Regions from separate parts of the Neorhizobium sp. NCHU2750 genome, predicted to be linked through region 2. Evidence: predicted binding sites of a transcription regulator. Region 2 holds the regulator's gene; each other region holds the start of a gene.
The links. The regulator LexA, encoded in region 2, represses DNA repair genes until DNA is damaged. The targets are predictions, from matches to a motif close to TGTTCNNNNTGTGTTCNG.
Positions count from the first base shown of each region.

Region 1: the regulator LexA is predicted to act here: its motif matches at 1,434-1,451, upstream of NCHU2750_RS28500 (ImuA family protein).
Region 3: the regulator LexA is predicted to act here: its motif matches at 1,990-2,007, upstream of NCHU2750_RS10590 (ATP-dependent helicase).

Region 1 covers NZ_CP030831.1:113,752-117,028, reverse strand. Annotated here, with positions in the region: gene NCHU2750_RS28505 (Y-family DNA polymerase) at 1-700, opposite strand, end outside; gene NCHU2750_RS28500 (ImuA family protein) at 621-1,373, opposite strand; gene ligD (non-homologous end-joining DNA ligase) at 1,656-2,717, shown strand; gene NCHU2750_RS28490 (SOS response-associated peptidase family protein) at 2,773-3,277, shown strand, end outside.
Region 2 covers NZ_CP030827.1:2,052,028-2,055,304, reverse strand. Annotated here, with positions in the region: gene NCHU2750_RS10115 (ComEC/Rec2 family competence protein) at 1-1,122, shown strand, start outside; gene lexA (transcriptional repressor LexA) at 1,103-1,816, opposite strand; gene NCHU2750_RS10105 (VOC family protein) at 2,013-2,885, shown strand; gene kdsA (3-deoxy-8-phosphooctulonate synthase) at 2,888-3,277, shown strand, end outside.
Region 3 covers NZ_CP030827.1:2,164,565-2,167,841, reverse strand. Annotated here, with positions in the region: gene NCHU2750_RS10590 (ATP-dependent helicase) at 1-1,950, opposite strand, end outside; gene NCHU2750_RS10585 (nuclear transport factor 2 family protein) at 2,185-2,646, shown strand; gene NCHU2750_RS10580 (TetR/AcrR family transcriptional regulator) at 2,693-3,253, shown strand.

The DNA.
Region 1 (3,277 bases), on a different replicon from region 2:
CGATCGGTTCGCAGGCGCGGCCAAACATCTGGTCCAGCCGCCGGCCAATCTCGGGGCCGAAACGAAGGGTCAGCGGCGCGCGCGGCGTGTTGGCCAATTCGCCGACGGTCTGGAAGCCAAGCGTGCGCAGATCGCTGATGACTTTCCCGGGAAGGCGCAGCAACGATATCGGCAGCTTCTCGACGGCGCGGACGGTCTCACCTGAAGGCACTATGACCGTTTCGCGGCTGATGGCACGGGCGCAGGCGTGTGCTGCACCCCAGGTGTCGGCGATCGCGACCCGGGGAGTGAGTTTCCTTGCTAGGAACTGATTGGCGATCTTCGTCACCATCGGCAGCTCTCCGCCCTGCAAGTGATCGGCACCCTCTGTGTCCATGACGATCCCATCGATCCCATCGACCGCGACGATCGGGGAATAAAGCGTCAGCGCCCAGAGGGTGATGCGTTCGAGCGCTGCGGCATCCATAGCAGGATCCGCATCGACCAGCATCAGGCCGCGAAACAGCGCCTGTGCTTTCGCAGCCGGCATGCCGACATGAACGCCGGCTTGTCTGGCGGCTGCGTCGGCCGCCGATACCCAGCGTTTCGAGCCGCTCCTGGCGATCACCGCGATCGCCTGTTCAGGCGGAATGGATGGATCGGCGCGACGAATGCGATCCGTCGGCAGATCCGGAAGATAGATCGAGACAACCCTTGTCATCGCACGCCCTCACGAGAAACTCAGCACATTCACCCGCTTTCACGCGCATCAATTCCAGCAACCATTGGGCCCTCCCCACACCCGGCACTGGCAAATCCTCCGATGGCATCACGCTCACCCGCCACCGCGTGGTCGACGCCGTCGGCTGCCCGAAATCATTGGCCTCTGTCTGCCGCCTCCAACGACGCACAGCCAATGCCATTGTCCCCGTGCGCTCGGCCGCCAGCTGCAGGCGGCGCGAGCTGACCATCGGCAGGCGAACGAGTTCACCGACGACGGCGCCGAGCCCACCAAAGGACAGCCCCTCCTCCATATTGGCGAGCACGTCTTCCTCCTTGTCGGACTCGACGAAGATTATCCGGTCGTGATGCAGTCCGACCTGCGCAAGCGCGGGGAAAAACAGATCTGGTCGCGTCAGACACCACACGATCGGCCCCTTCGTCCGTGCCGCTATGCCGGCTGCAAAAAGAGCAGCGGCCGCACCATCGACGGTGCCCGATCCACCACCGGCAAATTCGTGAAGCGCGCCATGAGCAAGGCCGCCGCCAGGCAGAACCCCATCCATCTCCGGCACGCCAAATGGCAACCAACCGGCTTTTTTCGCCGTGCTGGTTTCGAGCAATGCAATACGCTCCCGCAGATCGCAGATTACCCTTTCGCGGGCAGCAGTCATTGTTCACGGCTCCCTTCAAGGTCGTGTTGGCAGGGCGACTTCATGTCGTGCAAATGTCAATGTTCTGTTTTTGTTCCCATATGAGAAAGGAGTCAAGGCGGCAAAAACGTACGAGTATTGTTCCGAACATTAGAAGTTCGAGATTCTTCATGAGAATCAGGTGAATAGCTGCGACCAAGAAATTTCGCTGGCTTCTGCAGTCTTATCTCCTGATCGGTGAATAGCGGGGACAATATAGGGATAGTCACAGTATTATTAAGGTTTTTCTGATGAACTGGCCGGATGACGAGGCCTCCGAGATCAAAACCCCTCCTTCGCGACACCGAGCCGCCGATCCGCTCAAAGCCGCGCAGGAAGCGTAATCCAGCTCAACCACAGCTCCTCTTCGATCCCATACCTGATCGCGTCGAGCCGGCGCTGGCCCTATTGAAGGCTAAGCCTCCCACCGGAAACGAATGGAGTTGGGAGCTGAAATGGGATGGCTATCGCCTTGCGGTCCATATCGAGCCCCAGCGGATCCGGATCCTTACTCGCGGCGGCCACGACTGGACACATCGGTTTCCGGCCATAGAGCAGGCCGCCCGAGCGCTGGGGCCGGCGACGATGATTATCGATGGGGAAGCCGTCGTGCTCGACGATGAGGGGCGGCCGGATTTCGGGCTGCTGCAGCAATCGCTGGGTGCATTCGGCAAACAAGCTGGCAGGCGCGCCTCCCACGCCGTTCTTTACGCTTTCGATCTTGTTTATCTGGATGGGCACGATCTGCGCGGTGTTGAATACCGTTCGCGCCGACACCTTCTCGAGGACACGATAAACGGCCCAACGAATGAAGCCAGCGCCATTCGGATATCAGAAACATTCGATGCCGAGCCAGCTGTCCTGCTTGAGCATGTCTGCCGCCTCGGCCTGGAAGGCATCGTCGGCAAGCGCCTCGATCAGCCCTATCGTTCGGGCCGGACCGGGGATTGGGTAAAAGTCAAATGCATCCAGAGCGAGGCTTTCTTCATCGTCGGCTATGAGAGGTCCGCATCGTACCCAGCCGGCTTCGGCTCGTTAGCGCTCGCCGCCTACCGCGATGGCGATCTCGTCCACGTCGGAAGCGTCGGCACGGGCTTCAAGGGAGCCGAGATCATCCGGTTGCGGAAGATACTGGACACGCTGCGATGGAAGCGAAAGCAGCCGCCCCTGCCCCATTCCGGAACTGCCGACATTGTCTGGGTCCAGCCTACCCTGATCGCCGAGATCGAGTTTCGCGCCTGGACATCGGACGGGAAACTCCGTCATCCGTCGTACAAGGGCCTGCGGGAACGGCAAGACAATGCCGACGTTTACCAGCTCGACTAGCGAAACAAGCGACATGCGCTAGAGTAGCCGTATTTGGTCGAGCGGAGGGGGTCGCATGTGTAATCTCTATCGGATGGAGGACAAGGACTGGGTTTCAAAATGGGCTCAGGACGCCGAGAGCCTCATCAACCTCATGCCAGCCTATCAAATGAACCCCGATCAGATGGGACCGATTGTCCGCAACACCGCTGATGGGAGGAAACAATTGGCACATGCGCGATGGGGTCTTCCCTCGCCGCGGTTCACCTTGGAAAAGGCCGCCAAAGCCAAGGCCGAAAAACTGAAAGCCAAAGGGAAGCCCGCCGATCTTGAAGAGCTCATCCGCATGGAGGCGGACCGCGGCACGACCAACGTCCGCAAGCTCACCTTCCCACACTGGAAACGATGGTTTGGTGTTGAGCACCGATGCCTCGTCCCGGTCACCAGCTTCGCCGAACCCGATCCCGCCAGCCAGCAATCCGGGGGGAACGTGCCGAACGCCTGGTTTGCACGGGACGAGGAAAAGTCGCTGATGTTCTTCGCCGGCATCCATGTCCCGCAATGGCAGAGCGTCCGCAAGG
Region 2 (3,277 bases):
GTGGAGCATTTTCATCGGATCGCGACCTATGGGCTTGCGGCCAATCTCGCCTCCATGCCGATCATCAGTTTTTTGGTCATGCCGGCAGGGCTCATCGCCATGCTACTGATGCCGTTCGGCCTTGATGCGCCCTTCATCTTTGTCATGGCCAAAAGCCTGGACTGGGTGATCGTCATCGCCAGGCATGTAGCGGGCTGGGGAGGCGACTTTACCGTCGGGCAGCAACATTCCTCGTTTCTGCTCTTCGGCGCTTCAGGCCTGCTGCTTCTGACGCTGTTGCGCACCCGGCTCAGATATCTCGGCCTGCCGCTGATTGCGGTCGCCCTCTGGCTCTTCCTGCAGCCATGGCCGGAACCGCCGTCCAGCCTGCTGATTGCCGAAGACGGCACGCTGGTGGGACTTCGCAGGGAGGGCGGTATTGCGGTCAACCGGGCGAAGGTGCCGGATTTCATCTATGGACAATGGCGCCGCGCACGACGGCTGCCCGACCCGGAAGCGCCGATCATTCGCGACGAGTGGCGCGATAAGGATATGCCGAAGGAGGTCCCCAAAGGCCTTTCGCAGAACAGGGCGAAAACTGGCGCTGCCCGCCTGCCGAAAGCCGTCATCGAGCGTGCGCGGGATCGCATGGAGGTCACGAGCGCGGACCGCTTCGAATGTCAGCCGAAAGCTTGGTGTGCGATCATGTCTCCGGATGGTGTCATCGTCGTCGTCATCGAGGATAGCCGCTTCACCGGTGTGGCCTGTGATGTCGCGGGGCTCGTCGTTGCGCCGCGCGCTCGGTTCGACGAGTGCCGCTCGGGGACGCCATTGCTCAGCGGCAGGACGTTACGCAATACGGGTGCGGTCGAGATCGACTTTGCCGGGTCGCCGATCGCCGACGAATGGATCATCGAAACGGCAATGAGCGCCTCTGCCCGGCCATGGACCGTTCATCGCCAATATGACTGGCATCGCGGCATCTATGATGCGTCGCTACCGCCATGGCTGGTCAGGCCTTCACAAAACAGTTCAATCGAAGACGACCTGTCCGTCGACGTTTCCGCCATGGGCGCGGGAGGCGATTTTCAGGACCAGCAAGGCTTTGCCGATCCTGCTGATTTCAATGATAGCGGCGAATGAGGCCGACCAGCTTGCCCTGCACCTTGACCCGGTCAGGCGGGAAGATGCGGGTTTCATAGGCGGGATTAGCAGCTTCAAGCGCGATCGATCCACCCTTGCGGCGGAAACGCTTCAGCGTTGCTTCCTCGTCATCGACAAGGGCAACGATGATATCGCCGGGATTGGCGGTGCTGCCGTTGCGGATGATGACGGTATCGCCATCGAGGATGCCGGCCTCGATCATCGAATCGCCCTTGACCTCGAGCGCATAATGCTCACCGGCGCCGAGCATTTCGACCGGAACGGAAATGTCGTGGGTGTTGTTCTGGATGGCCGAGATCGGCACGCCGGCGGCGATGCGGCCCATCACGGGGACGCTCGCCGAGGCGCTGTCATTGGCCGGGGCCGCGGGTGCGGCAGGTGCCGGCGGTTTCTTGCCGAGGCTGCCCTCGATGACGCTCGGCGAAAATCCGCGCTTCGGCTGCAGCGTCGGCACATAGGCCTCCGGCAGCTTGATGACTTCGAGCGCACGGGCCCGGTTCGGCAGCCTTCGGATGAAGCCGCGCTCTTCCAAAGCGGTGATCAGGCGGTGGATGCCCGACTTCGATGCGAGATCGAGTGCATCCTTCATTTCATCGAAAGAAGGTGGAACGCCGGACTCCTTCATGCGTTCATGAATGAACAAAAGAAGTTCCTGTTGCTTCCGGGTCAGCATTTTGATGCACCTTCAGATTTGAAACAAATGCAGAACGAACACTATATGTTCCATATGTGTTCCGCAAGTCCCTAAATTTTCGTGAAAATATGATAACTTTCCGAGATGGCTGATAACGTTCTCGGCAGAAAGCTACTTGCGCTCCCCGACGGACTGACCAATTTATTTTCGGCGGATCAGAGTCTGGGGGACATGCGTGACTGCTAAGAAAATCGATCATCTCGTTTTGCCGGTCGGCAATCTGGTCCAGGCGCGCGAGCGGCTGTCGGGGCTGGGCTTTACTGTTGCGCCTGATGGTGTGCATCCGTTCGGGACGGCCAATGCCTGTATCTTCCTTGAGGACGGCACCTATCTGGAGCCGATCGCGCTTGCGGACCGGCGCAAGGCGGGCACCGCTGCCAAGCGCGGCAATGTGTTTGTCGAGCGAGACATTGCCTTTCGCGGCAAGCGTGGGCGTCAGGGGCTGTCGGCGATCGTGGTCGCTAGTGACGACGCTTCCGATGATCACCAGCGTTTTGTTGAAGGTGGGGTTTCGGCGGGCGAGCCGCTGGAATTTGCCCGCATCATTAAGTCACCGGAGGGAGACGAGCGGGAGGGGCGCTTTCGCCTCGCTTTTGCGGCGCTCGAAGGTGCGTCCGAATTTTTCGCCTTTGCCTGTCAGCGCGTCGTTTCCTTTCCGCAGGACATGGGGTCCCTGAGGGTGCATGCCAATGCGGTGACCGGGCTGAAGGAAGTCGTGCTTTCCTCAGGTGTGCCCGGCGATTCCGCCAGGCTGTTGCAATCCGTCCTGTCGGTTTCTGCGCAGGAAGGGGAGGCCGGGCTGGTGTTTGCCGGCGAAAATGCCAGGGTCCGGGTGGTGGACGCAGATCAGCTGCATCAGGAATTCGGGCCTGCCGCCAAGCTGCATGGGGCTGAGCTTTGCGGGCAGGCGGTGATCTTCCGCACCGCCGATCTGGCCGTGACAGAGATCACCCTTGCTGCTAATGACGTCGCATTCATCCGCCGGGATGGACGCGTGCTTGTGTCGCCGTCGCCCGGCCAAGGCGTGTTTTTCGGTTTCGAGGAATGAAAATGGCAGTGTCCCCCAATTCTGAGGTTTCGGTCGGAGAAGGCGCAAACAAGGTTGTGTTCTCCAATGCCGGCAAGCTTTCGCTGATTGCGGGCCCCTGCCAGATGGAGAGCCGCGATCACGCCTTCATGATCGCCGGCAACCTCACGGAGCTCTGCGCCAAGCTCGGCATCGGGCTTGTCTACAAGTCGTCCTATGACAAGGCGAACCGTACATCCTTGTCGGGCAAGCGCGGCATCGGGCTTGAGAACGCGATGGAGATCTTTGCCGACCTGAAGAAGGAATTCGGCTTCCCGGTTCTGAGCGACATCCACACGGAAGAACAGTGCGGCCTGGTGGCGCCGACGATCGACATCCTGCAGATTCCGGCCTTCCTGTCGCGCCAGACGGAC
Region 3 (3,277 bases), 110 kb from region 2:
CAGGCCTTCCTCCCAGCCGGGCAAGAAGACGGTATCGAATTCCAGTCCCTTGGCCGAATGCAGCGTCATGATCGAGACGGCATCCATGTTCTCGTTCTGCTCGGCATCCATGACCAGCGAGACATGTTCGAGGAAGCCGCGCATCGATTCGAAGGCTTCCATCGAGCGGATCAGTTCCTTCAGGTTATCGAGGCGGCCCGGTGCCTCTGCCGACTTGTCGTTCTTCCACATGTCGGTATAGCCCGACTCTTCGAGGATCTGTTCGGCAAGTTCGGTATGTTCGGTGTTTTCAAGCCGTTCCTGCCAGTTCCTGAAACTTTGAATCACGTCGAACAGCGCCTTGCGGGCTTTCGGCTTCAGCTCGTCCGTCTCGATGATATCGGCGGCCGCCTGCAACATCGGGATATCGCGGGCGCGGGCGTAATCATGCAGGTAGCGCACGGTCGTATCGCCAAGGCCGCGCTTCGGCGTGTTGATGATCCGCTCGAAGGCCAGATCGTCGGCCGGCTGGCAGACGAGGCGGAAATAGGCCATGGCATCGCGGATCTCGAGCCGTTCGTAGAATCGCGGGCCGCCGATGACGCGGTAATTCAGGCCGAGCGTGACGAAGCGGTCTTCGAATTCGCGCATCTGGAAGGAGGCGCGGACGAGGATCGCCATATCGTTCAGCGCGTGCTTCTTGCCATCCCCATTGGTATTATCGCCGCGCTGCAGGCGCTCGATCTCCTCGCCGACGGCGCGGGCTTCCTCTTCCGAGTCCCAGGCGGCGTGGACGATGACTTTCTCGTCGTCGGGGTCGACCCGGTCGGTGAACAGCGTCTTGCCGAGCCGGCCTTCGTTATGGGCGATCAGGTGGCCGGCGGCGCCGAGGATGTGTTCGGTGGAGCGGTAGTTGCGCTCCAGCTTGATCACCTTGGCGCCGGGGAAATCCTTCTCGAAGCGGAGGATGTTATCGACTTCCGCACCACGCCAGCCATAGATCGACTGGTCGTCGTCGCCGACGCAGCAGACATTCTGCGGCACGCCCTTTGGGCGCTGGGCGAGGAGGCGCAGCCACATATACTGAGCGGTGTTGGTATCCTGATACTCGTCGACCAGGATGTAGCGGAATTTCTGGTGATATTCCTTCAACAGATCCGGCGTCTTGCGGAAGATCGCGATCGGATGCAGCAGAAGATCGCCGAAATCGCAGGCGTTGAGCGTGCGCAGGCGCGCCTGATAGGCGGCGTAGAGTTCACGGCCCTTGCCGTTGGCGAAGGCGCGGGCATCGCCTTCCGGGATGTCGTGCGGCAGCAGGCCCTTGTTCTTCCAGCCGTCGATCATGCCGGCGAACTGCTTTGCCGGCCAGCGCTTGTCGTCGAGGCCCTCGGCCTGGATCAGCTGCTTGATGAGGCGGACGACGTCATCGGTGTCGAGAATGGTGAAATCGGAGCGCAGGCCGACCAGTTCGGCATGGCGGCGCAGGATTTTTACGCCGATCGAGTGGAAGGTGCCGAGCCAGGGCATGCCTTCGACGGCGCCGCCGACGAGAACGCCGATACGTTCCTTCATCTCGCGGGCCGCCTTGTTGGTGAAGGTGACGGCGAGGATCTGGCTCGGGAAGGCGCGGTTGGTTTCCAGAATATGGGCGATGCGGGTGGTCAGCACGCGGGTCTTGCCGGTGCCGGCGCCGGCCAGGACGAGGACGGGGCCATCCAGCGTTTCGACAGCCTCGCGCTGTTCCGGGTTGAGGCCGGTCAGATAGTCCGGGGCCGGGCGTGCGCCATCGCGCGCCGCCATGGCACGGGCGGCAATGCCCAATCCACCTGTCATAGGCCCACCCGCCATAGGCCCACAGGCTGCCGGGCCGCTCGTGGCCGGCTGCTGGCGGTCCGTGGCCTGCTGCGGCTTGCGGGGCGCGGGTTCCGGCTCTTCGTCGAAGAACGGGATGTCGTCGAAACTGTTACTCATGCGGCCAATGTAGTGATTCGAGGCCGAAAGACCAGATAATGTTCTGGTTTCATTCCGGATCCGGGGCGGAAATCTGTGGCCGGGCGGAGATTTCGGCAGCCTCGGCATGCTCATCCTGACGCGGTTGACCAACCTCCGGGCCCGGTGCGCGGATATGCGCATACCAAAATTCTTGCCTGGAGTTGTACCTTATGGTACATTGAATTCCATTCGGTACATTAAAGGGAGATTTCAATGACGCCGCTTGTGCCCCCGTTCACGGATGAAACCGCAACTCTCAAGGTCCGTCTTGCGGAAGACGGCTGGAACAGCTGCGATCCCGCCAGAGTTTCGCTCGTCTACACACCGGATAGCCAGTGGCGAAACCGCTCGGAATTCGTCACCGGGCGCGAAGAGATCGTCGCGTTCCTGACTCGCAAGTGGAACAGGGAACTGGACTACCGGCTGATCAAGGAATTATGGGCCCACAAGGACAATCGGATCGCCGTTCGGTTTGCTTACGAGTGGCACGACGACAGCCAGAACTGGTTTCGCTCCTATGGCAATGAGAACTGGGAATTCGATGCTGCGGGCCTGATGCAGCGGCGGTTTGCCTGTATCAATGACATGCCGATCAAGGCCACCGAGCGTAAATTTCACTGGCCACGCGGCCGTCGGCCGGATGATCATCCCGGCCTTTCCGATCTTGGCCTGTGAAGCCGATTTTGGCTTGTGAAGCTGGCCCTGGCTTGTGAGGATTGGATTGAAGACACAATATGAACGTGCGGATGTCGTGCCGCTTCTGGCGGAAGTCTTTCGCGAACTCGGCTATGAAGGGACGAGCCTCAACCGCATCACCGAGCGAACGGGGATCGGCAAGGGCAGCCTTTATCATTTCTTTCCCGGCGGAAAGGAGGAGATGGCTGCCGCGGTGCTGGCCGATGTCGACCAATGGTTCGAGCGGGAGATATTCCTGCCATTGGAGAGCGGCGGTTCGGATGAACCGATCGCCCGGATGTGGCTGAATGTGACCCGCTATTTTCGCTCGGGCGGCCGTGTCTGCCTGGTCGGTGCCTTCGCGCTCGACGCCACCCGCGATCGTTTCGCGGCGGCGATCAGGGACTATTTCGCAAGATGGATTGCGGCGCTGGCTGCCGCATTGGAAAGGGAAGGCGCCTCATCTGCGGACGCAAAACGGAGCGCGGAGGATGCCGTCCTCACCATTCAGGGGGCGATCGTCCTGTCCCGGTCGCTCGACGATCCGGAGGTCTTCATCCGGGCAATGGACGCGTGCCGTCATCGCATCGAGGTGACGCGCTCATAGCGTGTCGGATTTCGTGGATCGGGC